Regions from separate parts of the Tardiphaga sp. P4_G1 genome, predicted to be linked through region 2. Evidence: predicted binding sites of a transcription regulator. Region 2 holds the regulator's gene; the other holds the start of a gene.
The links. The regulator LexA, encoded in region 2, represses DNA repair genes until DNA is damaged. The targets are predictions, from matches to a motif close to TGTTCNNNNTGTGTTCNG.

Region 1: a site for LexA is predicted at 1,684-1,701, ahead of AC1DUY_RS23640 (helicase-related protein). Genes of this name have one in related genera too.

The regions. Positions count from the first base shown of each region.
Region 1 covers NZ_JBFUJU010000010.1:207,073-212,564, forward strand. Annotated here, with positions in the region: gene AC1DUY_RS23640 (helicase-related protein) at 1-1,604, opposite strand, end outside; gene AC1DUY_RS23645 (DUF3108 domain-containing protein) at 2,023-2,982, opposite strand; gene rpmB (50S ribosomal protein L28) at 3,355-3,657, shown strand; gene AC1DUY_RS23655 (DGQHR domain-containing protein) at 3,967-5,094, shown strand; gene AC1DUY_RS23660 (GIY-YIG nuclease family protein) at 5,091-5,429, shown strand.
Region 2 covers NZ_JBFUJU010000001.1:681,206-686,697, forward strand. Annotated here, with positions in the region: gene AC1DUY_RS03360 (Orn/Lys/Arg family decarboxylase) at 1-2,152, shown strand, start outside; gene AC1DUY_RS03365 (N-acetyltransferase family protein) at 2,174-2,743, shown strand; gene lexA (transcriptional repressor LexA) at 3,046-3,768, shown strand; gene AC1DUY_RS03375 (ComEC/Rec2 family competence protein) at 3,787-5,492, opposite strand, start outside.

The sequences.
Region 1 (5,492 bases), on a different contig from region 2:
GCCTTCGCATCCGAGCCAGCCTCGGCCGCATCGGGCAAAAATGTAAATCCGTCGAGACGGCCAATTACATGGCCCTCTACGATCACTTCGCCCGTCTTACCAATTTCAGTATTCAGCATCGTGTTTTCCCGCAAGCGGCGCATCAATACACTGGTACGACGATCAACGAAACGCTCAGTGAGCCTCTCATGAAGGGCATCTGACAGTTTATTTTCCAATTCGCGCGAAATTCCCTGCCAATGATCAGGATCTGAGAGCCAATCGGGACGATTTGCCACGAATGTCCAGGTCCGGATTTGCGCGATTCGGCCCGATAATGTGTCGATATCGCCATCGGTTCGGTCAGCTTGCGCGATTTGAGCGCCAAACCAGGCATCGGGGATGCGCCCACGCTGCATCAGGAAGTTGAAGATAGTGACTACCAGCTCTGCGTGTGCAGCGGGCGCGATGCGGCGGTAATCCGGAATCTGGCAGGCGTCCCACAGTTTCTCGACGGCGGCCTTGCCCTGCGCCATTTCGCGCACGTCGACATCACGGACGGCATGATCGAGCACGCGCAGGTCCTCGGCGATCGGCGCACGGGTCAGCGCCTCGTGGCGCGGCACCTCCGCCAATGACACCTGCAGCGACGCGATGGAGGAGAAATCCAGCTTCGAATTGCGCCATTGCAGCACCTTCACCGGCTCGAAGATGTGGTTCTGCAACTGATTGACGAGTTCGGGCTCGAACGGCTCGCAGCGGCCTGTAGTGCCGAAGGTACCGTTGCGTGTCGCTCGGCCGGCGCGGCCGGCGATCTGCGCGAATTCGGATGGCGTCAGACGGCGGAATTGGTAGCCGTCATATTTGCGATCGCTGGCAAAGGCGACGTGGTCGACGTCGAGATTGAGGCCCATTCCGACCGCGTCGGTTGCCACTAGGTAGTCAACGTCACCGTTCTGGAACATCGCGACCTGCGCGTTGCGCGTGCGCGGCGACAGCGAGCCCAATACGACTGCAGCGCCGCCGTGCTGGCGCTTGATCAGTTCGGCGATGGCGTAAACTTCGTCGGCGGAAAACGCGACAATCGCTGTCCGGCGCGGCTGCCGTGTGATCTTGCGATCGCCGGCGAATTCCAGATGCGACAGACGCGGCCGCGTGACGATGCTGGCGCCGGGCAGCAGCCGCTCGATGATCGGGCGCATGGTGGCGGCGCCGAGCAGCAGCGTCTCGTCGCGGCCGCGGCGATGCAGGATGCGATCGGTGAAGACATGGCCGCGCTCGAGATCTGCCGCGATCTGGATCTCGTCGACGGCCAGAAACGACACGTCGAGATCCCGCGGCATCGCTTCGACGGTGGAGACCCAGTAGCGCGGCTTGGCGGGCTTGATCTTCTCTTCGCCGGTGATCAGCGCCACGGCTTCGGGGCCGACGCGGTCCAAAATTTTATTATAGACCTCGCGCGCCAGCAGGCGCAGCGGCAGGCCGATGATGCCCGACGAGTGCGCGAGCATGCGCTCGATGGCGAGATGGGTCTTGCCGGTATTGGTGGGGCCGAGCACTGCGGTGACGCCGGCGCCGGGGGCCCTGCCGTTGGACAGCGTGGGCGGAGAAGACAAAAAGGCCATGTTTTTCAGATATTTCCGCGTCGCCGACTGTCAAGACCGAGACAGGTACGACGCTTCAGAGCCGCGCTTTTTGATGGTTTGGAACGAGTCCGGAACGAAAGCGGCCCGAATCGGTGACTCGGCACCTCCATGGCCGCATCACCCCAACATCTCGCGCTGACATTCTCCGAGACTGACTAGATCAAGTTTGTGACAGCGCAACAAGGGCCGACAAATCCCCGAAGTTATGAACAGCGCACGGACTCCGAACCGGCTTTGAGTCAAGCCGGGATCCTGCGCAAATCCTGCGGCGCGTTTGCGACGATGCTGCGATGGCGCACTTTGTCTTGCGGCATCATTGCGGCAGCGTCCCGTCTCGGTCCCTCATGGTGAGGAGCGCGGCTTCGCGCGTCTCGAACCATGAGCTGGCGGGGTCGACTCAGTTCGTCTTCGCCACGGCCTTGGCGGGCGCGGGGGTGGTGACGAATTCGGTGGCTTCCAGCATGGCGACGCCGAGCGGGGTCGGCACCACCATGCGATACGGCACCAGCACGCGGGTTCCGGCGATCGGCACCAGGGTCACTTCGATATTGCGCTGGGCGGCAAGATATTTGATGGCGGCGCGGTCGGGCACATAGCCGGCGATCGGCGTGAAATAGACGGCGCAGACGATGGCAGGCCCGCGATAGCCCTTCTCGGCCTTCACGCTTTCCATGCGCTTGTAGTCGAGCTTGAGATCGTAGCGCATGCGGCCGTCGAAGATCGACGCGGCGGTGCGGCAGGAATCCGGCGTCATCAATTCGCCGGTGCCGCCGACGCGCATCAGCGAGCCGGTCATCGGATCGATCACGTTGCGGCGATGCGCATCGGTGATCGGAATCTTCTCGGGATCGAGCGGCGGCTCCGGCTCGATGGAGAACTCCTTCACATAGCCCGGCGTGATCAGCATCTTGATCGTCTCGGACTTCTTCGCGGAGGTGGTGACGGCCTGATAATTCGACGGCACCAGCGCGCCCGCGACCACGCGGCCGGTGGACTGGCCGGAGCCCGAGCCGCCGGCAAATGCTTTCAGCAGACCCGCGGTGCCGCCACTGGCGGTCGCGGAATACTGGTCTTCGTTGATGTCGATGGCCCACTGGCCCTTGCCCACCGCAATGCCGGCGAGGCTGGCTTCATATTTCGCTTCGAGCTTGCCGCCCGCCAACACCGCCTGCGCGGGTGCCTGAACCGGCACGGCGGCCGGGGCCTGGCCTTGAGTCTGGCTTTGGATCTGGCCTTGCGCCTGCGCCGAGGCCTCCACCGGCAAAACCGGCAGCATCAGGCCCGCGGCGACGGCGAAACGCGCGCCGAGGCCCGCAAATCGCGATTTTGCTGGCGCGGCGGTCCGCAGGGTCGTCACCGGTCGGGTCACAAAGCGGGGCGTGCGAAGGCTCACTTGCTGATATCACCTGGTCGGCGATCCCCGGCTCAAGGCGCAGGGCCGCATCGCTCAATTGGGCTGGAGCGACCTGTTTCCGGCCCGAATACGTCGTTTATATGATGGGAACCGCGCCAGATTCCATGTGGTTTCCGCTCGTAGGCCGGGTTATACAGCCCCCGAAAGCGCAGGCTTTTGCCGGTTTTGCCGCGACTTTCACGGGCCGGATATCTTGACGATCGCGGCCAAGCCCCCTATACGTCCGCCACTCCTGAAATGGACGTGATTTTTGACCCCCTGCCCGGCTTTGGGCTCTTCGCCTTTTAGCTGCGGGGATGACAGAGGATTTTCGCCATGTCTCGGCGCTGTGAACTGACACTGAAGGGCCCCCAGGTGGGCCACAAGGTGAGCCACTCGAACATCAAGACCAAGCGCCGGTTTCTGCCGAACCTGGTCAATGTAACCTTCCTGTCCGACGTGCTCGGCCGCGGCGTGCGCCTGCGCGTGTCGGCGAATGCCGTGAAGTCGGTCGACCACCGCGGTGGCTTCGATGCCTATCTGATCAAGGCCCGCGAGAGCGAGCTGTCGCAGAAGGCCGTGCTGCTCAAGCGCGCCATCGAAAAGAAGAAGGCCGAGACCGCAGCAGTCGCGGCCTGAGCCTGACTCGCCGCTCACACTGAGCGGACTGAAATTTGAAAACGGCCGGATCGCAAGATCCGGCCGTTTTTGCGTTTGGGAGATACAAGAAGCCACTGACAGATACCTCAAGCGACCTCAAGCCGGTTGGTATGCCCGGCCTTGCAGCCACGAACTTTTCGCAGATCATTGGCAGCTACGTGCCAAGGACGACCTCTGCGAGGCAACCACAGAGCCAAAGCCCATCTCACCACGTTGCAAAGCAACCAACAGCGTGATTGTATTCACAACTTAAACGTGAATTTTTAATCATTTTCTCTGGGGCACAAATTGGCAAAGATCATCATTCCCGCGGCGCGTGTCCGCCAAGGTGGATTAATTCTCTACGCTACCGCCCTAAAGGTTAGAGACTTAATCTCCAAGGATTTTTACAGCGTAGAGACGCTCGATCCCGAAGACACAGATGACAAAGGCTATCAGCGTTTATTAAATAGCGCGCGAGCGAAGAAGCTCGCCGACTACATTATCAAAGGGCAAGATAGCCACGACGCTTTCTTGCCAACCTCGGTTTTTCTAGCAACCGACAAATCAATTACATTCGACGAACTTAACAACACGATTGAAATAGACACGGCACTGGTTGGTCCATTTAGTGTTGTTGACGGCCAACATCGACTTGAGGGCTTGAAGATGGCTGCGCATAAGGATGCGCGCGTGCTCGACTTCGAGACCCCGGTAAATATTGCGATCAATCTGCCGAGAATCGCTCAGATGTGTCACTTTCTTATAGTCAACACTACCCAAAAGAGCGTGGATAAATCAGTCGAGCAAAGGATCATTGCACGTCTCAGCGACGCGCTTGACGTCGAGGATATGCCTAGTCTTCCGAAATGGATTCTTAAGACAGTGGAGAGGGGCGAAGTAGAGAAGGCGATAAGATTCGTCGACTATCTAAATGAGACAGATAGCTCGCCCTGGAAGGGAAAGATTTTAATGGCGAACGCCGATGGTGACGGCGCAACTATCAATCAACGCTCTTTCGTCAAGGCAATCGTCAAGTACGTCCTTACTGCAAACAATCCCCTCGCAAGCTTCAACGACTTCGAGAAGGAGAAGAAGATCTTTCTTAATTACTGGAAAGCCGTTGCGTCGCAGTTAGACGACGGAAATTCAACTGTGCTGTTCAAATACAACGGTGTTGAGCTGTTCTGTAAGTTCTCAATCCCATTTTTTACGAAATTATTGGATCGCAAGAGCTTCACCGTTCCCACGATGGAGGAGCTACTAGCTTCGTGTTTTGACAATGTTGAAGGGGACTATGCTGGAGTTGGCCATCCTGATTGGTGGGCAAAGGGCAACAAGGCGAGCTTCTTAAACGCTGGAGCTATCAACGTCGTTGCTCAAGAAATGTCGAAGGCACTCCATAAAGCATCCCTCACTTCTGCGATTGAACTATGAAGATCGATCAATTAGTTCCACGGCCGGTACAGCGCGAAACATTTAAGAGGAATCGAGAACGTTTTGTGCCCGAAAAATCCGGATGTTATGTACTAACTACTTTTTCGCTAACCGTTCTGTACATCGGCCTCACAGAAAATCTTCGACGAAGAATGGGGGAGCACTTAGACAATCCAACTAAAATCGCCACCACAAAATTTGGGGTGGCGTTTTTGTTTCATTGGATTGAAACCCCGGATACCTTCAAAATTGAACGAACTTGGCTCAATATCCACCTTGAAAGAGACGGCCGATTGCCGGAACTAAACGGGGCATACTCGCCGGTTTCAACTTAATCTAGCGGCCACCTGCAAACGTAATTAAACGTAAGAAATACACTACGTTCTTCAACGAGAAAA
Region 2 (5,492 bases):
GGGCCTCGAAGGCAAGACCGCGGCGCTGATCAACCTGATGCGTAAACGGGGCCTCGATTTCCCCATCATCCTGCTGATCCGTCGCAAGCGGTTTGAAGACGTCCCGGTCGAGGTGCTCGATTTCATCGACGGCTATGTCTTCCTGTCCGAGGAAACCCCGCCGTTCATCGCCAAGAATCTCATCAGCCGGTTGAAGCAATATGCCGAGACGCTGAAGACGCCGTTCTTCGGCGCTTTGGTCGACTATGCCGAGGAAGGCAACCAGCTCTGGACCTGCCCCGGGCACAATGGCGGCGTGTTCTACAGCCGCAGCCCGATCGGGCGGGTGTTCATGGAACATCTCGGCGAAGCGGTGTTCCGCGACGACCTCGACAACTCGGTGCTCGATCTCGGCGACCTGCTAACTCATGAGGGCCCCGCGCTGCAGGCGCAGAAGGAAGCCGCGCAGATCTTCGGGGCGGAGAAAACCTATTTCGTGCTCAACGGCACCTCGACCTCCAACAAGGTCGCGCTATCGGCTCTGGTTACCGATGGCGATCTGGTGCTGTTCGATCGCAACAATCACAAGGCGGCTTTGCATGGCGCATTGATGATTTCAGGCGGTGTGCCGATCTATGTGCCAACGACGCGCAATCCCTGGGGCCTGATCGGCCCGATGAACTGGGACGCGCTCGACGAGGACGCGCTGCGCGAGCGCATCCGTATCAACCCGCTCGTCACGGATCCCGAGGCCTGGAAGCGTCCGCGCCCGTTCCGCGTCGCCGTGGTCGAACAGTGCACCTATGACGGCACCATCTACAGCGCCGAGATGATCATCGCGCGTATCGGCCATCTCTGCGATTACATTCTGTTCGACGAAGCCTGGGCGGGTTTCATGAAATTCCACCCGCTCTATGCCGGTCGCTTCGCCATGGGGCTCAAAGAGCTCGGCCCGGATTCGCCGGGCATCATCGCGACGCAGTCGACCCACAAGCAGCTCGCGAGCTTCTCGCAGGCGTCGCAGATCCACATGAAGGATCGCCACATCCGCGGCCAGAAGCGCCGCGTCGAGCATCGGCGCTTCAACGAAAGCTTCATGCAGCACGCCTCGACCTCGCCGTTCTATCCGCTGTTCGCATCATTGGATGTCGGCGCGCAGATGATGAAGGGCCGCTCCGGCGAAGTGTTGTGGGACGATACGATCCGGCTCGGCATCGAACTGCGCAAGAAGATGCGCGCCGTCCGCCGCGAATTCGAGGAGAAGGAAACCCGCGCCGAGCGTCGCTGGTTCTTCGAACCCTTCGTGCCCGAGCGCGTCGCGATTCCCGACGCAGCCAGCGAAGGCGCTGTTCACAATGTGCCCTGGGAAAGCATCGGCACTGACCAGCTGGCCACCAATCCGGCTTATTGGCAGCTCGCGCCTGACGCCGCTTGGCATGGCTTCCCCGGCATGGAAGCCGGTTTCACCATGACCGATCCCAACAAGCTGACAGTGCTGACACCCGGCTTCGACCGCACCACCGGCGGCTATGCGGAACACGGCATCCCTGCTCCGGTGGTGGCGCAGTTCCTGCGCGAAAACCGCATCGTGCCGGAGAAAAACGATCTCAACTCGCTGCTCTTCCTGCTGACGCCCGGCGTGGAAGCCAGCAAGGCCGGCACGCTGATATCGGGCCTCGTCGCTTTCAAGAAGTTTCATGACGACAACGCTCTGCTTGAAGACGTCATCCCGGAATTCGCGCGGCGCAGGCCGGCGCGTTATGCGGGCATACGCCTGCGGGATCTGTGCGGCGACATGCACCGGTTCTTCCGCGAGGCCAATGTGAGCGAACTTCAGACCAGGCAATTCTCCGCTGACCATCTGCCGGAGATCGCCATGTCGCCCCATGATGCTGCGCGCTGTCTGGTGCGCAACGACGTCGATTACCTCCCCATCGATGAGATCTTCGGGCGCGTCGCGACGACGCCGTTCGTGGTCTACCCGCCCGGCATCGCCACGATCGTCCCCGGAGAACGGCTCACTGAACGGTCAAAGCCGATGATCGATTATCTCAGGATGTTCGAGACCTGCTTCAACACCTTCCCGGGCTTCGACGTCGAAATCCAGGGCATCTACCGCAAGGTCGACGCCAATGGCCGGATCCGACTTTACACTTACGTGGTCTCCGAATAGGGAGCACGTAAGGAGCCTGATTTGCCAACGGAACTCGAACAGCCGGTCGTCATCCGACCGTCACGCGACACCGACGTCGATGCCATGCTGGCGATCTATCGCCGGCACATCCGGCAAGGCGTTGAGGAAGGCGTCAGCGACGCCGACACGCCGCAGCCCGACGATCTCAGAGACCGGCGCAAGAACCTGCGCAGCAAACGGTTCCCGCACCTCGTCGCCACGCAAGGCGGCGAGGTCATCGGCTACGCCTATGTGGTGCTGTTTCGGAAGCGACCGGCCTATCGCTACACGGTCAAGCATTCGATCTATATCCACCACGGGCATGTCGGCCGAGGCATCGGCCGGCTGCTGATGCGCGAGTTGATCGACGTCTGCGCGGCGGCCGGCTTTCGGCAGATCATCGGCTACATCGATGCCGACAACACGGCCTCGCTCGGCTTGCATGAGAGCTTTGGCTTTGCGCGCGTCGGCTTGCTGCCCGGCGTCGCCTATCGCTCGGGCCGCTGGGCCGACACGATCATGGTTCAGCGCTCGCTGGCGACCGGCTCCACAACTCCGCCGCCGCCCATTGGGCGCATGACGTCCGCGTAGCCCAAGCGACCGCGGAAGCATTTTCCATGTCCGTAGAGGGTCGACGACTGGTGAGGAACAGCCTCCTCAAACCTCGCTCAACGTGCGTTCTGTTGACGGCAAATTAAGCATTGCAGAACACATATGGAACATATAGTGTTCGTTCATGATTTGTTTCGAGATTCTGTGGCTTTGAGTAGTTTGAGAGTGCCCGAACTCGCGCAACCGATCTTCGAACGATCGTCTCTGGATTGAGGCTCACTGTTCGAAGGCCCTTTGAAACGCACGCGGCGGCCGACACCGTCAACTGAGGATGGCTTCAGATGCTCACGCGCAAACAATACGAACTCCTGCGATTCATCGATCAACGGCTGAAGGAAGCTGGCGTCCCGCCCTCCTTCGACGAGATGAAGGATGCGCTCGACCTGCGCTCCAAATCCGGCATCCATCGTCTGATCACCGCACTGGAAGAACGCGGCTTCATACGCCGTCTGCCCAACCGCGCCCGTGCCATCGAAGTCATCAAGCTGCCAGAGCTCGGCGCGCCGGTCACCGGCGGTACCGGCCGCCGCGGCTTCACGCCCAGCGTCATCGAAGGCACGCTTGGCAAGGTGCGTTCCGCCGCCAGCATCGCTAGCAACAGCGGCGATGATGACAATGGCCGCACAGTTGCCATCCCGGTGATGGGCCGGATCGCGGCAGGTACGCCGATCGAGGCACTGCAGACCCGCAGCCACACCATCAGCATGCCCGCCGACATGCTCGGCTCCGGCGAACATTACGCGCTCGAAGTGCGCGGCGATTCCATGCAGGACGCCGGCATTCTCGATGGCGACACCGTGCTGATCCAGCGCAACGAAAGCGCCGACACTGGCGACATCGTGGTGGCCCTGATCGACGACGAGGAAGCCACGCTGAAGCGCTTCCGCCGCCGCGGCGCGTCGATCGCGCTGGAGCCTGCGAATGACGCCTACGAGGTCCGTATCCTGCCACCCAACCGGGTGCGCATTCAGGGCAAGCTGATCGGGCTGTATCGCCGCTACTGAGATTTGCGCCTCGGCGGATTACTGATCTTCGGGTTGAAGATCGGTTTCCACCGGCGTCGCATCCACCGGCCGGTTTTGCGGCGGACGACTGGTCTCCAACCTATCGGACAGAGGCTGATCGGGAATGGCTGGTGACCACGGACGGTCCAGGCCACGCGGTCGCACGGCATCGATCGCAAGGCCGTTGGCGGTTCGCTGCAGGCTTACCGCACCGTTTCGTTGCAGGCGGTCCTGATCGATCACCAGCGCACGGCAATCCCTCGGCGGTTGTTTCGTCGTGACGATCAGCGCCGCTTTCTCGCAATCATCTGTGAAAGCATCCGGCTGTAGAACCAGCGCCACCAAAGCGCCATCGGCCAGCGCCGCGATGCACCCGTCGCGGTCGCAGGACACACCGTGGCTGACGGAGGCATCGGTCGGCAGACGCGCATCGGCATCGCCGGCGAGCCACTCTTTCAACAAAAATGTATCCTTGGCGCTGCGCATCACGTGGAGATGCCCGTCCCTGCCCCGCACCGCGACGCTGTGACCGTCACCCGAGATCAGCACATCGGGCTGCTTCACCAGCAATGCCCACACAATCGAGATTGCAAGCACGGCAGCCCCCGCGAAGCGCAACGGCGTGCGCAGCAATCCCAGCACGATGATGCCGATACTGGCTGATATCAGCGGCCCGGTGCCAAAGGCCGGCATCCGGCCGATGGCGCCGGGCAAGGCTGCCACCCATTGCGTGACGACAATCATCCACTGGATGCCGACATCCATCAGCCGCCAGAACACACCGTCAAAGCCGAACGGCATGGCCACCAAACCGAGAATGCCGGCCGGCATCACCAACGCCGAGACCACCGGCATCGCCAGGAGATTGGCGACGACGCCATAAGGCGTGACGCGATGGAAATGAAATGCGGCATAGGGCGTGGTGGCAAGGCCCGCGACCAGCGAAGCCAGTACGAGCATCGCGATCTCGCGTCCGCCCCATAGTGCCACGCGCGCCGTCGCGGAATGATCGGGCGAGGCAAACAGCGCGGGCATGCCGATCTGCACCAATGCGACCAGCCCCAGCGTCGCCGCGAATGACATCTGAAAACTGGGATGCACCAGCGCTTCCGGCGCGACGATCAGCACGACCATTGCCGACACCGCCAGCGTGCGGAACGTCACCGCCCGGCGATCGACCATGACTGCAATCAGCACGACGGCCGTCATGAAGAACGAACGCTGCGTGGCGACCTCGGCGCCCGACAGCAGCAGATAAAATAGCGCTGCGAGTAATGCCGCAGCCGCTGCGACTTTCTTGATCGGGAATGTCACGGTCAGGACAGGGATCAGTGCCAGCAGTGCGCGTATAGCAAAGAACACCACGCCGGCGACAACGGCCATGTGATAGCCAGAAATCGACAACACATGACCGAGGCCGGAGATGAACATCGCATCATTGACGTCAGCCGAAATCGCATCGCGGCGGCCCGTGAGCAGCGCCGTAGCAATGGCGCGGCTATCGCCCGAGAGCACTGTGCGGATCCGCGCGTCGATGGCGTCGCGTAGCCCCTGCATGGTCGCCGAATAGCGTAGCGCCACACTCGGCTGTATCGGCGGATCGACTGCCTTGATGCCGCCCATCACGAAGCCGGATGCGCCGATCCCTTGAAAATACAGATCGCGTCCGAAGTCGTAGCTGCCCGGCCGGAGCGGCGACAGCGGCGGCTGCAGCCTTGCCTTCA